2 regions of the Bacillus sp. CIS52 genome follow, and region 1 is predicted to be linked to the other one. Evidence: riboswitches for the same ligand, from Rfam matches in the RefSeq annotation. Region 1 holds a riboswitch; the other holds the start of a gene.

Region 1 (7,776 bases):
CCGAGTAGATGCCCTGAAAAATCAGGTACGGAATAATCAGCTTCACAGCCAGCTTTTTTACATAACCTTTCCGCTTAAAGTTTTTTGCGAAGTAGCCGGAAACCAGAATAAAGGCCGGCATATGAAAAGTATAAATGAATTTGTAGAGATGGAGCATAAACTCATTTCCGTTAATAAATGACCGGAGGATATGGCCGAACACCACCAGAAAAATCAAGATAAACTTGGCGTTGTCAAAATAACTGTCTCGCGATTTTGTCATAGCATCACCTTCTCTTCAAAAATCATCCACTGCATGATTATTTCCTGATGATGTTCATTTTAAAATAAAAAACAAAAAATTGAAGGAGGAAAAAAGGGATTGTTAGGATGATGTAACGGGGAGGTAAGGATCGTAGAAAAAGACTCTAACTTGTCATATCATTGAAATTTTCTGAAATGTATAGGGCGAATGAAGGAAGATGAGGTATTTTGTAGAAATATTGAAGGATAGGTTTTTGAAGAAGGAGTGTACTGAATGGCTGAAACTCTGGATTTGCAGACAAAGGAGTCGCTGAAAGAGCAGCTGAAGCGGCTGAAGGAGGAAAATGACCGCCTGAAGAGTGATTTGAACCGGTATCATGTGATTATGAATAACACGCTTGATGCCATTTTTATATGCCATAAGGAAATGAAAATCGTCCAGGCGAACGAGGCCGCGGCCCGGATGATGCAGATTGAGGCAGAGAGCCTCATGAACCGCTCCGTTCTGGACTTTTTATATTCCGTGCCTCAGGAAGAACTGAATAAGGCCGTGAAAAAATTTTTGAAAAAGGGCTATCTGTGGAAAGAGGTGCCGATTAAGCTTGACAGCGGCGCGACGAAATACATTGAATTCCTCGCCAGAGACGGAATTGGGGAGGATTATTTTTTTGTGGTAATGAGGGATATCTCCTCTAAAAAAATCTTAGAGCGTGAATTCTCCATGAACGAGCAGCTGTTCAAAGATTTGTTTGACAGAGCTGTCGACGGCATCGTGCTGTTTGATAAGGACGGCGGTTTTATTGATGCGAACCTCTCTTTTTGCAAAAGCTTTGAGATCGGCCAGAATGAACTGTCCCATCTGTCGCTCCGCCATTTTACCGATGGAGAAAACAAAAAGCACCTGAAAGAAATCTGGGACACCCTCCGGAGAAAAGGAAACGCCAAAGGAGAACTGCCGGTCAAGCTTCGGTCGGGCGAGGAGAAGCTGTTTGAGTTTACGATTACGTCCAACTTAATCAGCGGGTTTTACATGTCTATTATGAGAGACATAACGGAGAAACGGTCGATGGAATTGAAACTTTTTAAAAGCGAAGAGCGCTTCCGCGAAATCTTTGAAAACGCCATGGACGCGATTGTCATTTGGTCTGATGACGGAAAAATCGCCAAAGCAAACGAGTCGGCGTGCCGCATTTTCGAGCTGCCGATGGATAAGCTGGTGGAGACGAATTTATGTACGTTTATCGTTGATCCGCAGAAAAAATACAAGCAGATTAAGAAGAAATATGAAAAATACGGGGAAATCCGGGAAGAGATGCTGTTTCAAATGGCAAACGGCCAATACAAAGAGCTTGAGTTCACATCAAAACGAACCATACTCGAAGGTCAGCATTTAACCATTTTAAGAAATGTCAGCGATCGTAAGCGGATGGAAAAAGAATTGCGGGAAAGCGAGCTGAAGTTCAGAAAAGTATTCAACGGCTCAATGGATGGAAAAGTCTTGTTTGACAACCAATTCCGCATAATTGACGCGAATCCTCTCGCAAGCCGTATACTCGGCATGCCCGATGATGAGCTGAGAGCGCATACCGTTCCGGATATTCTTTCTAAATTTGAAATTGAAAACGCGGGTGTACCCGCCAAAAAGATCGATTTGGAAGGAATGGATAATGAAATCCCCTTCCTGTTAAGCAGCAGTGACAGCCGCAAATTGGAATTTTCCTTCAAAAGGAATATCATTCAAAATATGAACCTGGCCATCTTTAAAGATGTCACCGAGGCCAAAGAGCTTGAGGAGAGGCTGCGGAAATCCGACACTCTTCACGTCGTAGGGGAGCTGGCGGCCGGCATCGCCCACGAAATCAGAAATCCGATGACTGCGCTGAAAGGGTTCATTCAGCTTCTGCAAGGAAGCATTGAAGGCGAATATTCCCTGTACTTTAACGTTATTACCTCAGAATTAAAACGCATCGAGTCTATCATAACCGAATTTTTAATTTTAGCGAAACCTCAGGCAATATTATATGAAGAAAAAGACGTGACGCAGATTATGAAAGACACGGCTGATCTTTTGAATGCCCAAGCCAATCTTGTCAATGTGCAGATCCATTTGAACCAGACCGGGAACATCCCGCCGATTTATTGTGAGCCGAATCAATTAAAACAGGTGTTTATCAATATTTTAAAAAACGCCATTGAAGTCATGCCGGGCGGCGGCAATATCTACGTGACCATCCAGCCTTCTGATAAAGACCACATTCTGATATCCCTTCAAGATGAAGGAACAGGCATTTCTGAAGACAAATTAAAACGTTTGGGCGAGCCATTCTACACGACAAAAGACAGGGGGACGGGCCTCGGTCTCATGGTCAGTTATAAAATCATCGAAGAGCATCAGGGCCGCATTCATGTGGAAAGTGAAGAAGGGAAGGGAACGGTTTTTCATTTGACGCTTCCGATCCGGCAGAATACCGAAGAAAGAAGGAGCGGCGAATGATCTGCTTTACAAGTGTGAAAGCACCGTTTGGAACGGTCAGTCTGACGGAGGAAGAGGGCTTTATTACCGGCCTGTTTCTCACCGGGGAAGATTTTGAGGAGTGGCGGAAAGATACGCCCGGCGTGAAATTTTGCGAAACCGATGTGCTGTCGGAGGCGAAACAGCAGCTGACATCATATTTTTCCGGAGAGAGAAAGCATTTCTCTCTGCCTCTGAAACAACAAGGCACACTCTTTCAGGAAAAGGTATGGAACGCGCTGACGATGATTCCTTACGGTGAATCACGAAGCTATGGCGATGTAGCTGAAGCTATCGGCAAGCCGAAAGCGGTGCGCGCCATCGGACAGGCCAATAAACGCAACCGGCTGCCGATTTTTGTCCCGTGCCATCGGGTAATCGGCAAAAACAGCGCCTTAACGGGATACGCAGGCACGAAGACGGATGTGAAAGCGGCGCTGCTGAACATCGAACAAATATCCTATAAAGAAAAATAAAGCATATGGCACGTTCCGTTTTTTCACGCCCGACATATCATTTTATTAAGTGAAAAAAGTTGGTCTGATGAAAAAGGAGGACGAAGCCTGATGAAAATGAGCCGTCCGCAAAAGATAGCCGGTTATGCAGAGCTGTTTTTTAAAATGCATCTGATTTCAGCCGCCCAAAAAGATGAAGTGCTGACATTATGCAGACAAAAAAACCGCTGACATTGCCTGAGGCAACATCATCAGCGGTTTTTCAGCTCAGCTGGCAGTCTGCGAATAATTGTTCAATTTCTTCCGTGTAAGAACCCGTCACAATTCCTTTCTCGGTGATAATGCCTGAAATCAGGCTGCCCGGTGTGATGTCAAAGGCCGGATTGAAGACCGGCACATCTTCGGGAGCGGTGCGTATGCCGGAGATTTGTCTGACCTCATCCGGATCTCTTTCTTCAATCGGAATCTGATCGCCGTTTTCAATCTGCAAGTCAAATGTCGAAAGCGGTGCGGCCACAAAAAACGGAATCTGAAAGGCGTTTGCCAAGATCGCGAGGCCGTACGTTCCGATTTTGTTGGCTGTATCTCCGTTTTTAGCAATTCTGTCAGCGCCGACAATGACTGCTGAAATATGTTTTTCCTTCATTGTATGGGCGGCCATGCTGTCAGTAATGAGCGTGACATCAATCCCGCCCTGCATCAGCTCCCACGCCGTCAGCCGCGATCCTTGGAGAACGGGCCTTGTTTCACATGCGTAAATATGAAGGCCGAGGTCTTTTTGTTTCGCTAAGTAAAAGGGAGCAAGCGCCGTACCGTACCGGCTTGTGGCAATTGAACCCGCATTGCAGATGGTCATGATCTGGTCGCCTTTTTTAAAAAGGTGCAGCGCATTTTGGCCGATCATCCGGCATGTTTCTTCATCTTCAACCTGAATTTGAATGGCTTCATGAACGAGCGTTGTCTTCGCTTCATTGATTGAGATTGCATTCCTGATGGAATCCGTCAGTCTGTCAAGCGCCCAAGCGAGATTGACGGCAGTCGGTCTTGAGCTGTTTAAATATGCTTTGACATCGGCCAGCTGACGGCGGAAATCAGAAAGATCGCGTGTTTCAAACGATTTGGCGGCAAGCGCGAGTCCGAACGCCGCAGTTATACCGATGGCCGGAGCGCCCCTTACTTTCAGTGTGACAATCGCGTCGAATACATCTTCCTTTGTTTCAAGATCCGCATACTCAGTGACATCAGGGAGCTTTTGCTGATTTAAAATGCGGATGTGTGTTTCTTTCCATTCCACGGAACGGGGGATGGCAAATTCATTTGTCATGCTGCATCATTCCTTTACACGGAGCTTAAATTGATCCAGAACCTCAGTGATATGCTTTAGTTCTTTTCTGTTTTCGATATAATAGGCGCCGATTTCAAGCGCCAGCTTCTTCCGTTCAATTCGTTTATCAAACGGAGTGATTTCATCCAAGTCAGCCACATGGGCGAGCCCGATCGTGCGCCGGATCAGTTCGCATCCCGCAAAACCGACTGCTTCCTCAAACGCGTTTTTCAGTGTATTTTCCAGCAGGTGTCTGCAGGAAGGCAGGCAGTCTTTCTCCCATGCTTCACTGAATGTTTTTACAAATGTGTCCCATACGGCGGCGGTGTGGTCATATAACGGCTGTCTGTCGTCACCGTCCCGGCTGAGGGCGTTTAACAGCAGATTTGCAATAAATTGGCCGATGTCAAAGCCGATCGGTCCGAAGAAAGCAAACTCGGGATCAATGACCTTTGTTTCATGTTCATCGGCGAAGATGCTTCCCGTATGCAGATCGCCGTGAACCAATGTTTCCGCGGAATTCAGAAAGACGGCTTTCAATTCATCAGCGCCTTCTTTCAGGCGGGAATTGTTCCAAATTTTTTCTGCGAATGGGCGCAGCTCCTCTTCAAAATCGTTTGTTTCATGGTCGAGAAACGGTTCTGTAAACACAAGCCTTTCTGTAATATTGCAAAGTTCGGGATTTGTAAACTGCTTTGCGAGCTGCTGTTTTACTTTCGCATCAAGCGCATAATCGGATGAGTAAAAGAGCGTTTTTCCCAGAAATTCACCGATATGAGCTGATAAATTCGGATAATGTTTTCCTTCAATCAGTCCTTTTCTTGAGATCTTCAGATGCGAAAGGTCTTCCATTACCGTGACCGCCATTTCAGTATCGGAATAGTAAACGGCCGGAACGAGATGGGGCACGTGTTCGCCCTGGCGGATGAGGGCGCTGCTTTCGATTCTCGCCCGGTCAATCGTAAGCGGCCAGCTTTCCCCGACGATTTTCGCGTAAGGAATCGCCTGTTTGATAATCAGTCCCTTTTTGTTTTCTTTATCGAAAACGTGAAAGACGTAATTTAAATTGCCGTCGCCGATTTCACGGCATGTGAGAGTGCTTTTGCTTTGAAATAAGCCGAGCTTCACAGCTAACGCTGCGGCGGAGCTTTCCGTTAATTGTTCATAAAGACTTGTTTTAGTTGCAGACATGGATTTACCCTCCAATTATGTAGTGGCAGTAAGAGATCGTGACGGAGAATACGCCCGAAAAAAAGCCTCCTTCTCTGAAAGAGAAGGAGGCCGAAACAGTGCAGTCCGCCTCTTATCTCTCAGATAACATCTGATGGAATTAGCACCGTGCCCTATGAGACAATCGTCTCGGCGCAAAATGTACGCGCCCCATTTCACAATGGAATTACGGTCGGTTGCTGTTGGGGTCAAAAGGCCAATCCCTCGCCCAACTCTCGATAAGAGAAAAATATATTGATTTGTATCACAATTCGGATTAATCAGTTGATGAAAATATTAGCAGGTGCCGAATATTCTTGTCAACGTTTTTTTGAAAATTAATATAAATCATGCCGCAAATCTTTGAAAACCGGGATGGTCTCGCGTACGGACGCGCTTTCTGAAACATCGATTTCCGCCCGGACTGCGCCTTCCGTCCGATCTCCTTCGGCTAAAATCCGGCCCCACGGGTCAATAATCAGGCTGTGGCCGGCAAATTCATTATCGGGATTTGACCCCGTGCAGTTAGAGGCTGCGACAAAACATTGGTTTTCAATGGCTCTGGCGACAAGCAGACTCCGCCAATGATCGAGGCGGGGCAGAGGCCATTCCGCAGAGATAAACAGGACATTCGCTCCTTGGGACGTATGCTTTCTGATCCATTCGGGGAACCGGATATCATAGCAGATCAGCCCGGCGCACTTGACACCGTCAAGCTCAAAGGAACCATCACTGTTTCCTGCTGTCAGATACAGATGTTCATCCATCAGCTGAAACAGATGGGCTTTCTGATAGCGCTTCACGATCTTTCCGCTGTTATCGGCGGTGTACATAGTGTTATAGACATTTTCGCCTTCTTTGACTGCAAAAGATCCGGCAACGAGGTGTACGTTGTATGCTTTGGCCGTTTTTTTAAGCCATTGTGCCGAAACTTCGCCGTTTTCATCCGCCAGCTGGTCAAGCCGTGTGAGATCATAGCCGGTCGTCCACAGCTCAGGAAGCACGATGACATCAGCATGGCGGCTTTCTTGCTCAATCAAAGATTCTGCTTTTTTGAAGTTTTCTGAAGGATTTCCGTATGAAATATCAAATTGCAAACAGGAAACGGTCCATTTCATTTTTTATACACCTCAAGTTTCTCTTTACTTTTTTTATTTAACCATATATGATGATGGACTATCATTTCAAGACATTTTTAGAAGGTGAAAATATGAACTTTGAAGTCTCAGATGTACTCAAACAGCTGCCGGAACAATTTTTTGCATCTTTGGTGCAAAAGGTCAATCAAAAGCTGAAAGAAGGCAAAGACATCATCAATTTAGGACAGGGGAATCCCGATCAGCCGACACCTCAGCATATCGTTGAAGAAATGAAGCGCGCCGTCGAAAAGCCGGAAAATCATAAATACTCATCATTCCGGGGCGCTTACAGCTTCAAAAAAGCTGCGGCTGAATTTTATGAAAGGGAGTACGGGGTGACGCTTGACCCGGAAACGGAAGTAGCCGTGCTGTTCGGAGGCAAGGCGGGGCTTGTTGAGCTTCCGCAATGTCTTTTGAACCCGGGAGATACCATTCTTGTGCCTGATCCCGGATATCCTGACTACTGGTCGGGGGTCGCCCTTGCGAAAGCGAAAATGGAAATGATGCCTCTGACGGAAGATAGAGGGTTTCTCCCCGATTACAGCGCAATTCCTGAAAAGGTGCAGAACGAGGCGAAGCTGCTGTATCTCAATTATCCGAATAATCCGACCGGTGCTGTGGCAACAGAGGCGTTTTTCGAGGAGACGGTCAGCTTTGCGGAACAAAACGGCATTTGTGTCGTTCATGATTTCGCATACGGGGCCGTCGGTTTTGACGGGCATAAACCGCTGAGCTTTTTGCAGACGGAAGGCGCAAAAGAAACGGGGATTGAAATCTATACTTTGTCCAAAACGTATAACATGGCGGGCTGGCGGGTCGGATTTGCCGTCGGAAACGCGTCTGTCATCGAAGCGATCAATCTTTATCAAGATCATATGTTTGTCAGTCTGTTTC
Region 2 (7,776 bases), on a different contig from region 1:
TCCCGGGACAAATAACAGCGGGAAATCATCATCGCTCTCAAGAGGGATGTGTGTCGGCAGCGCCGGATAACCGTCCTGTTTCATCTTTTCAGAATATAATTCAATTTTTCCGCTCGGTGTCTTGAGCTTGCCAGGAAAAAGCGGTTTTTTCCGATTAGCTCTCATGAAAGAATAGGATGAAAGCGAATCATAATCAATATCCTCGATATACGGATTGGCGGGAAAGTCCAGCGCCTGTCTGATTAATTCTTCATCGGAATTCTGAAGCTCCTGCTCGGTAAAGCCCATCGCCCCGGCAAGCAAACGGAACACTTCCGTATTCGATTTGCTGTCCCCATATGGTTCGATTACCGGTTTTTGCAGCTGAATAAAATGATGCCAGTAAGACGTGTAAAAATCCGTGTTTTCAAAGGCGGATGAAGCAGGGAGCACGATATCCGCATATTTGGCGGTTTCTGTTAAAAACAGATCGTGAACGACTGTAAATAAATCTTCCCGCTGCAGACCTTTTCTGACTTTATTCGCTTCCGGGGCAACTACCGCGGGATTGGTTCCGTAAATAAACAAGGAGCGTACGGGCGGTGTTGTTTCTAAAAGAACGCTTCCGAGTCTGTTCATATTAAATGATCTTGGCTTCCTGCCATAAAGCAGATCAGGCCGCTGGAGCGCTTGTCTGTTATAGTTTAATATCGCGCTGTTGTGCTTGATTGCGCCTCCCCCGGTGCGGAGCCACTGTCCTGTCACAGCCGGAAGGCAGGCGACGGTGCGGACGATCATTCCGCCATTGTCATGGTGCTGAATGCCGTTTCCGATCCTGATAAGGGAAGGGGAGGTTTCGCCGTACATTCTCGCAAGGCGTCTGATATCGTCTGCTTTAACGCCTGTTATAACAGAAACCGTTTCAGGATCATACTGTTTGACATGCGCTTTTAATTCTTCACTGCCTTCGGTGTATTCTGTGAGAAATGCTTCATCGTGAAGGTTCTCGGCAAATAAAACATGCATGATACCGAGAGCGAGTGCGGCATCTGTGCCGGGGCGAATGGGAATAAACCAATCGGCAAGCCGGCCTGTTTGGTTCTTATGTACATCGATAACGACAATTTTAGCTCCTTTTTTCCGGGCTTTTTGAGCAATCATGACCTGATGCATATTCGTGCTGACGGCATTGATTCCCCAGAAAATAAAGAGCTTTGCATGTATGGTCTCTTCCGGGTCAGTACCTGCGCCTTCTCCCATTGTATAGTTGTAGCCCTCCGATCCGGCTTTGCTGCAGATCGTCCGTTCGAGCTGGCTCGCCCCGAGTCGGTGGAAAAAACGGCGGTCCATTCCCTCTGCCGCCAGTTTTCCCATATTGCCGTAAAAGCTGTACGGGAGAATGCTTTCCGCTCCTTCTTCGGCAATAAGCTCTTTCCAGCGCGCACTGATCGTATTGATTGCTTCGTCCCATGAAATAGGCGCAAACACGGCTTCACCTTTTTCGCCGATCCGTTTTAACGGGACGGTTAAACGTTTTTCATCATAAATGCGCTCAGCCATGTGCCGGACTTTGTTGCAAATATTCCCTGAGGTGACCGGGTGATCCGGGTCTCCCTGAATGTTAACGATTTTTCCGTCTTTTTTTGTCACAAGTAAGCCGCATTGATCGGGACAGTCCAGTGAGCACACCGACTTAAAGACGCCGTTTGGCTGTTTTGCAGCAGAATTCATAGCCCATTTCTCCTCTTTTTTTATATTGTAAGCATTATAACATTTCGAAATAGATCGTCAATTCAGAAAAAAAGTGTTGACATCACGGAAAGACTTATCTATGATGAGTTTATTCTTTTTAAAAGCCTGACAATTTCATCATTTTATTTTCTATCAAGAGAGGTGGAGGGACTGGCCCTATGAAACCTCGGCAACATTTATTGTGCCAATTCCAGCAAGCGTATGCTTGAAAGATAGGAAAGAATGGTCTATACATATTTGTGCGCTTCAAGCGGATAAAGACGGTATATGAATCTCTTTCCTTCTTCGGGGAAAGAGATTTTTTTGTGAAAAAATTTATGTGAAAAGGATGTTTTGCACCATGACGGTTTTAATTACCGCACCATATCACGACGAGGGGCTGAAGGAGCTGACAGATCTGTTCGGCCGGACTGTACACCTGCCGTGGAAGAAGCACGGCAGGGCCTATCGGGAAGATGAATTAATCCGGATGATTCAAGAGACAAACGCGTCGGGGCTTATTACCGAACTTGATGAGGTATCTGAGCGAGTGATTGATATATTGCCTGATTCCGCTTTTATCGGCGTCTGCAGAGGGATGCCGTCTAATGTGGATATCGCGGCGGCGACTAAAAGAAAAATTCCTGTCTTCTATACACCGGCCCGCAATGCCCAGGCTGTTGCTGAAATGTTTATCGGAAATGTCATTTCATTTTTGCGCCACACGTATTCTTCCCATCGGTGGCTGAAGGACGGGAAGTGGAATGGTGATTATTTGCAGGCTTACATCAAATTCAGGGGAAATGAGCTGACGGGGAAAACAGTCGGCCTTATCGGTTTCGGAGCTGTAGGACAGAGAATCGCCCGGCTGTTGTCGGCTTTTGACTGCAAGGTGCTGTACTATGACCCCTTTGTCAATCATGAGAACCGGGAGTATGAAAAAACGACGATTGAACGGGTATTTTCCGAAAGTGATATTGTCTCCGTTCATTTGCCGCGCACCGAAGAAACCATCGGCCTAATCGGCGCCCGGCACTTTCAATTGATGAAGCAAGAAGCTGTTTTTGTCAATACATCAAGAGCGGCGGTTACAGACGGAAAAGAGCTGCTGCGGGTGCTGAAAGAACGGCGGATTAAAGGAGCGATCCTTGACGTGTTTTATCACGAACCGCCTGAATCTTCTGATTATGAATTGATCTCACTGCCGAATGTGTTTGCGACTCCCCATTTAGCGGGCGCAACATTTGAGGTGGAGGATCATCATGTGAGGATTTTAAATGAGGCGCTTTTCAAATGGAAAAAAGATCAGCTCTGCTCAATACGTGAACTTTATAACAAAAGAGAACTTGAGATGGAAGGATAGAAAAAGGAGGAGGCTGTAATGGCTGAACAAAAAGGCTACCTTGTATTTGACATCGGGACAGGGAATGCGCGAGTCGCGGTTGTGACTGCCAGCGGCGACGTGACCGCACTGGAAAGGGAAGACATTGAATATGTGACGGATCCGCTTTATCCGGACGGCCGTTATTTCTCGCCGGAAAGATTATGGGCGCAAATCAGCGCTATGGCAAAAAAGGCTATTGCTAAAAGCCCTCATATTACATTAATCGGAATCACCTCAACAAGCCAGAGGCAGGGAATTGTTCTGATTAATAAAGATAAAAAGGCGTTTCTCGGTCTGCCCAACATTGATAATAGAGGGCGCGAATGGGAGGGAGAGATCGAGTTAAAAGAAGAAGTGCATCAGCGCGCCGGACGCCTTCCGAGCGCTTTATTTTCCGCCATGAAACTTGTCGGGTTAAAAAAAAGACAGCCGTCATTATGGAAAGAAGTGAAGTACATCACAAGCATCAGTGACTGGGTGACATTTGAGCTGAGCGGAATTTTAAGCTATGAACCGTCACAGGCCGCTGAAACACTGCTGTTTGACGTAAGGAAAAAGGCGTGGTCAGAGAAATTATGCAGCATCTTCGGGGTGCCTTCTGCCATTCTTCCTTCACTCGTCCGATCTGGGACGGTTGTCGGAATGTTAACGTTTAAAAAAGCGGCTGTTCTCGGTCTTTCTGAAAGAGTGCCTGTGATTGCAGGCGGAGGAGACACACAGCTTGCCATTAAAAGTGCAGATGCAAAGCCGGGAGATATCGTCATCGTATCCGGTACGACGACGCCGATTACAAAGATAACAGCGGAGCCCGGAACCGAAAGTTTAGAGAATGCATGGCTGAATTGCCATACAGAAGAAGGTCAATGGCTTCTTGAAACTAATCCGGGTGTAACAGGACTCAATTATCAAAAATTAAAATCCATTTTTTATCCGAATGAATCCTACGGCGTCATGGAACGGGAAATCGCCAGTCTGCCGAAACATGATCAAGCTTGTGTTTCTGCGTTAGGCTCCTATTTATCGCCTGAGAAAAACGCACTCGCAAAAGGCGGATTTATTTTTGATGCCCCGCTGTCCCAAAGTTTAAGCCGAGCGCATTTTGTCAAAGCCGCTCTGATGGAAATCGCTTTTTCAATCAAATGGAACTATGAGGCGTTAACAGAAGTGACTTCCTTTTCCCAAAATGTGAAGGTGTGCGGCGGGGGTTTCCAAAGTGCTGCGTTGACACAGTTTCTTGCTAACCTTCTGCAAAAGAAGATTTATAAGAGAGAAGGCTTCAGCCAGGCATCCGTAATGGGGGCGGCGATGATCTGCAACGAAGCTCTCGGTGTGAAAGAAGAACTTTCGAACCGCACAAAGCTAATTGAACCCGAATCGGATCAGACGGATCTCTTCCTATATGAAGAATGGAAACATACGCAAAAATTATTTGCGCATTTTCAGCCCAGCGGTGAAAGCCTGACTTGGGGATGAGATGACAACATGAAAGATTGCTGAGGAGGAACAAAAATGCTTAATAAAATAGGAATTCCGAAACAGCTTGCCTGGGGATTTTTAGGGGTCGTGCTGTTTATGATGGGGGACGGCCTTGAACAAGGCTGGCTCAGCCCGTTTTTAGTTGAAAACGGCTTGACGGTACAGCAATCAGCATCCTTGTTTACGGTTTACGGTATTTCTCTCGCAATAGCGTCTTGGTTTTCAGGCGTCTGCCTCGAAGCCTTCGGCGCAAAGCGGACGATGTTTATGGGGCTGTTATTTTACGTTATCGGAACAGCCGCGTTTATCGCATACGGATTTGAAAATCTTAATTTGCCGGTAATGTATGTCACGTATTTTATTAAAGGGCTGGGCTATCCGCTGTTTGCCTATTCTTTTTTGACATGGGTGATTTACCGGTCGCCGAAAAACAAGCTCAGTACGGCGGTCGGCTGGTTCTGGATTGCATATTGCTGCGGGATGTTTGTATTCGGAGCCTGGTATTCTAGCTGGGCCATCAAATCTTTCGGCTATTTGAATACGCTGTGGAGTTCAATTTTCTGGGTATGCCTCGGCGCGTTTTTTGCTTTGATTTTAAATAGGGACCGCTTTGAAAAGAAAAAAGCAAGTAAACAGGAAAAGGTGCAGGAATTAATGAAAGGAATCACCATCCTTGCTGAAAATCCGCGTGTGCTTTCAGGGGGGATTGTTCGGATCATCAACAGTATCGGAACATACGGATTTCCGGTATTTCTCCCAATGCATATGGCGCAGCACGGCATTTCTACAAATGTATGGCTGCAGATTTGGGGCACGATCTTTCTCGGCAATATCGTCTTTAACTTAATCTTCGGTGCAGTCGGCGATGCGTTCGGCTGGAAAAAGACTGTCATGTGGTTCGGAGGAGCGGGCTGCGGCATTTTTACCCTTTTATTATATTATGCTCCTGTTGTATCACATGGGAACTTGCTTTTCGTCAGCATTGTCGGCTTTATTTGGGGAGGGCTTCTGGCCGGATTCGTTCCGATCGGAGCTATCGTGCCGACGGCGGCCGGCAGCGATAAAGGTGCTGCCATGTCTGTGTTAAATCTGGCCGCGGGCCTGTCGGCATTTGTCGGCCCCGCGCTTGCCTGGGCGTTTATCGGGCTTGTCGGCGCACAAGGCGTAGTATGGATTTTCGCGGCGCTCTATTTCGCAAGTGCAATCCTGACAAATCAAATCAAAATACCTGAAGAAAAAACGGCAAAACACGATAAATCATTGCCTGAATATGCTTCTTAACAGAAACGCCCCGAAGGCTCGGGGCGTTTTTTACAGCTTCTGAAGAAACTCGGCAAAGCGCTGAATTTGTTCACGTAACGATTGTTTGTTTTCGTGAAATTGTTTGAAACGATGTCCGTTTGCGCCGGACGGATGCGGGAAGCCTTCCAAAATGACCGCATGATTCATCCTCCCGTTCTTCTTCAGCATGCGGCAGGCGGATTCTGCTGCTTTTCCGAGAGGGACGAGCAGAATGTCCTTTTTCATCATTTCTATTTCGTCCGGAAAATATTTCAGCGCATAACGGCTGAGAAGAGCTGACCTGCTGATTAGCGGCTGATGTCCCGTATAGTTTTTCTGTTTATAAAAAACAGGGTGTTTGATAACGGATGTCGTATGAAGCAGCTCCCGTTTTGAACCAAATAAACAGGATAAATTCTCAACTCGGAGCGCGGCCGGCAGACCGCATTCATTAAGCATTTCGATCATGTGCTGCCTCATGGAACCGGAAAGCCCGGCCGCTTTTTTTGTCTCATATGCTACCACCTCAAGAGATTCGCCGTTTTTTAAAAGCTGTGCCGCTGCTTTGTAAGCCCGCTGCATCTGAAAAAAACCGGGTGTAATTCCGGAGATGACAACTGCAGCATGAGGGTTGATATACTCATTATGAGGCGAATAATACATATCCAGATCTCCGTCCTTCGCTAAATGGAACTCCGGAGTCAGCAAATCCAATTTTGTAAATTCTCCCGAAGATGATAATGCTTTAAGCTGGCGCAAAAAATGTGCAAGCCGCTCACGATTGCAAATCATATTATGCCTCCTTGAACCCGCTCATTCTCTTAGTGTCAGCAAAAACGGCGGATGACATGCAGGCTCATAAATCGCTTTTACCGGCGTTCCAGAGCATCTTCAGGACATGAGGTGTTCCTTTTGCTTCAGCAGCCGTCGTTTGCACGGCTGTTTTTTTAGTGAGAAAGTCTTCCTGCAGTTCTTTCTGCTTTTGTGATAACCGACGGGTTTCTGTTTTGATTTCTTCAACGGACGTCTGCATGGACGCTGCCGTGACGTTAATCTTCTTTATATCAGGCGCTGTGTTCCTTTTAAAACGCACGGCTGATACGGCTAAATAAACCAAGGCGGCAGCCGCAACGGCAGCACTGATATACAAAATGATAATCATCTGCTTTTCACTCCTTTTTTTCAGTTGATACCCTTTATAGAGATTGATGAATCATTTTATTTGCTAATTGTTTTTTTTCTGCTTATAATGTGAAATCGTACATAAGGACATTCAGAAAGGGTGAAAGACGTGGAAAATATACAGAACAAAACGGCTCTTATCACGGGTGCGGGCAGAGGAATCGGCCGCGCCGCCGCTATTGCTTTAGCGAAAGAAGGAGTCAATATCGGTTTAATCGGCCGCACTGAAGCAAATGTGAAAAAGGTTGCAGAAGAAGTGGAAGCTCTTGGTGTAAAGGCATCATTCGCTTCTGCGGATGTGAAAAGTCAAAAAGAGGTCGAACAAGCCGTCGCTTCTATTAAAGAAGATCTCGGTGAGATTGACATCCTGATAAACAATGCCGGAATCAGCAAATTCGGCGGATTTTTAGATCTTACGCCAGAAGAGTGGGAAGACATCATTCAAGTTAATGTAATGGGTGTGTACCATGTGACACGCGCCGTTCTTCCTGAAATGATTGAGAGAAAATCAGGAGATATCATTAATATTTCCTCTACGGCCGGCCAAAGAGGCGCCGCGGCGACAAGTGCGTACAGCGCTTCGAAATTTGCCGTTCTCGGTTTGACTGAATCTCTCATGCAGGAAGTGAGAAAACACAATATCCGTGTCAGCGCAATGACTCCGAGCACGGTTGCCAGCGATATGTCAATTGAATTAAATCTGACAGACGGCAATCCGGAAAAAGTCATGCAGCCTGAGGATC

What was found. Region 1 has a riboswitch for S-adenosylmethionine ahead of mtnK (S-methyl-5-thioribose kinase). Riboswitches for the same ligand answer to the same signal wherever they lie in the genome.
Region 2: it holds a riboswitch for S-adenosylmethionine, as region 1 does, so the genes downstream of both, ACH32G_RS14445 (2-hydroxyacid dehydrogenase) here and mtnK (S-methyl-5-thioribose kinase) in region 1, are expected to answer to the same signal.

Annotation. Positions count from the first base shown of each region.
Region 1 is NZ_JBIUFR010000001.1:613,434-621,209, reverse strand. Features, by position in the region: gene ACH32G_RS02565 (acyltransferase family protein) at 1-262, opposite strand, end outside; gene ACH32G_RS02560 (PAS domain S-box protein) at 518-2,737, shown strand; gene ACH32G_RS02555 (methylated-DNA--[protein]-cysteine S-methyltransferase) at 2,734-3,231, shown strand; gene mtnA (S-methyl-5-thioribose-1-phosphate isomerase) at 3,473-4,534, opposite strand; gene mtnK (S-methyl-5-thioribose kinase) at 4,541-5,725, opposite strand; SAM riboswitch class I at 5,835-5,989, opposite strand; gene ACH32G_RS02540 (carbon-nitrogen family hydrolase) at 6,082-6,861, opposite strand; gene ACH32G_RS02535 (aminotransferase class I/II-fold pyridoxal phosphate-dependent enzyme) at 6,954-7,776, shown strand, end outside.
Region 2 is NZ_JBIUFR010000003.1:293,431-301,206, forward strand. Features, by position in the region: gene ACH32G_RS14440 (molybdopterin oxidoreductase family protein) at 1-1,710, opposite strand, end outside; SAM riboswitch class I at 1,858-1,950, shown strand; gene ACH32G_RS14445 (2-hydroxyacid dehydrogenase) at 2,072-3,073, shown strand; gene ACH32G_RS14450 (FGGY-family carbohydrate kinase) at 3,092-4,567, shown strand; gene ACH32G_RS14455 (RbtT/DalT/CsbX family MFS transporter) at 4,604-5,851, shown strand; gene ACH32G_RS14460 (hypothetical protein) at 5,882-6,643, opposite strand; gene ACH32G_RS14465 (DUF948 domain-containing protein) at 6,708-7,013, opposite strand; gene ACH32G_RS14470 (3-ketoacyl-ACP reductase) at 7,143-7,776, shown strand, end outside.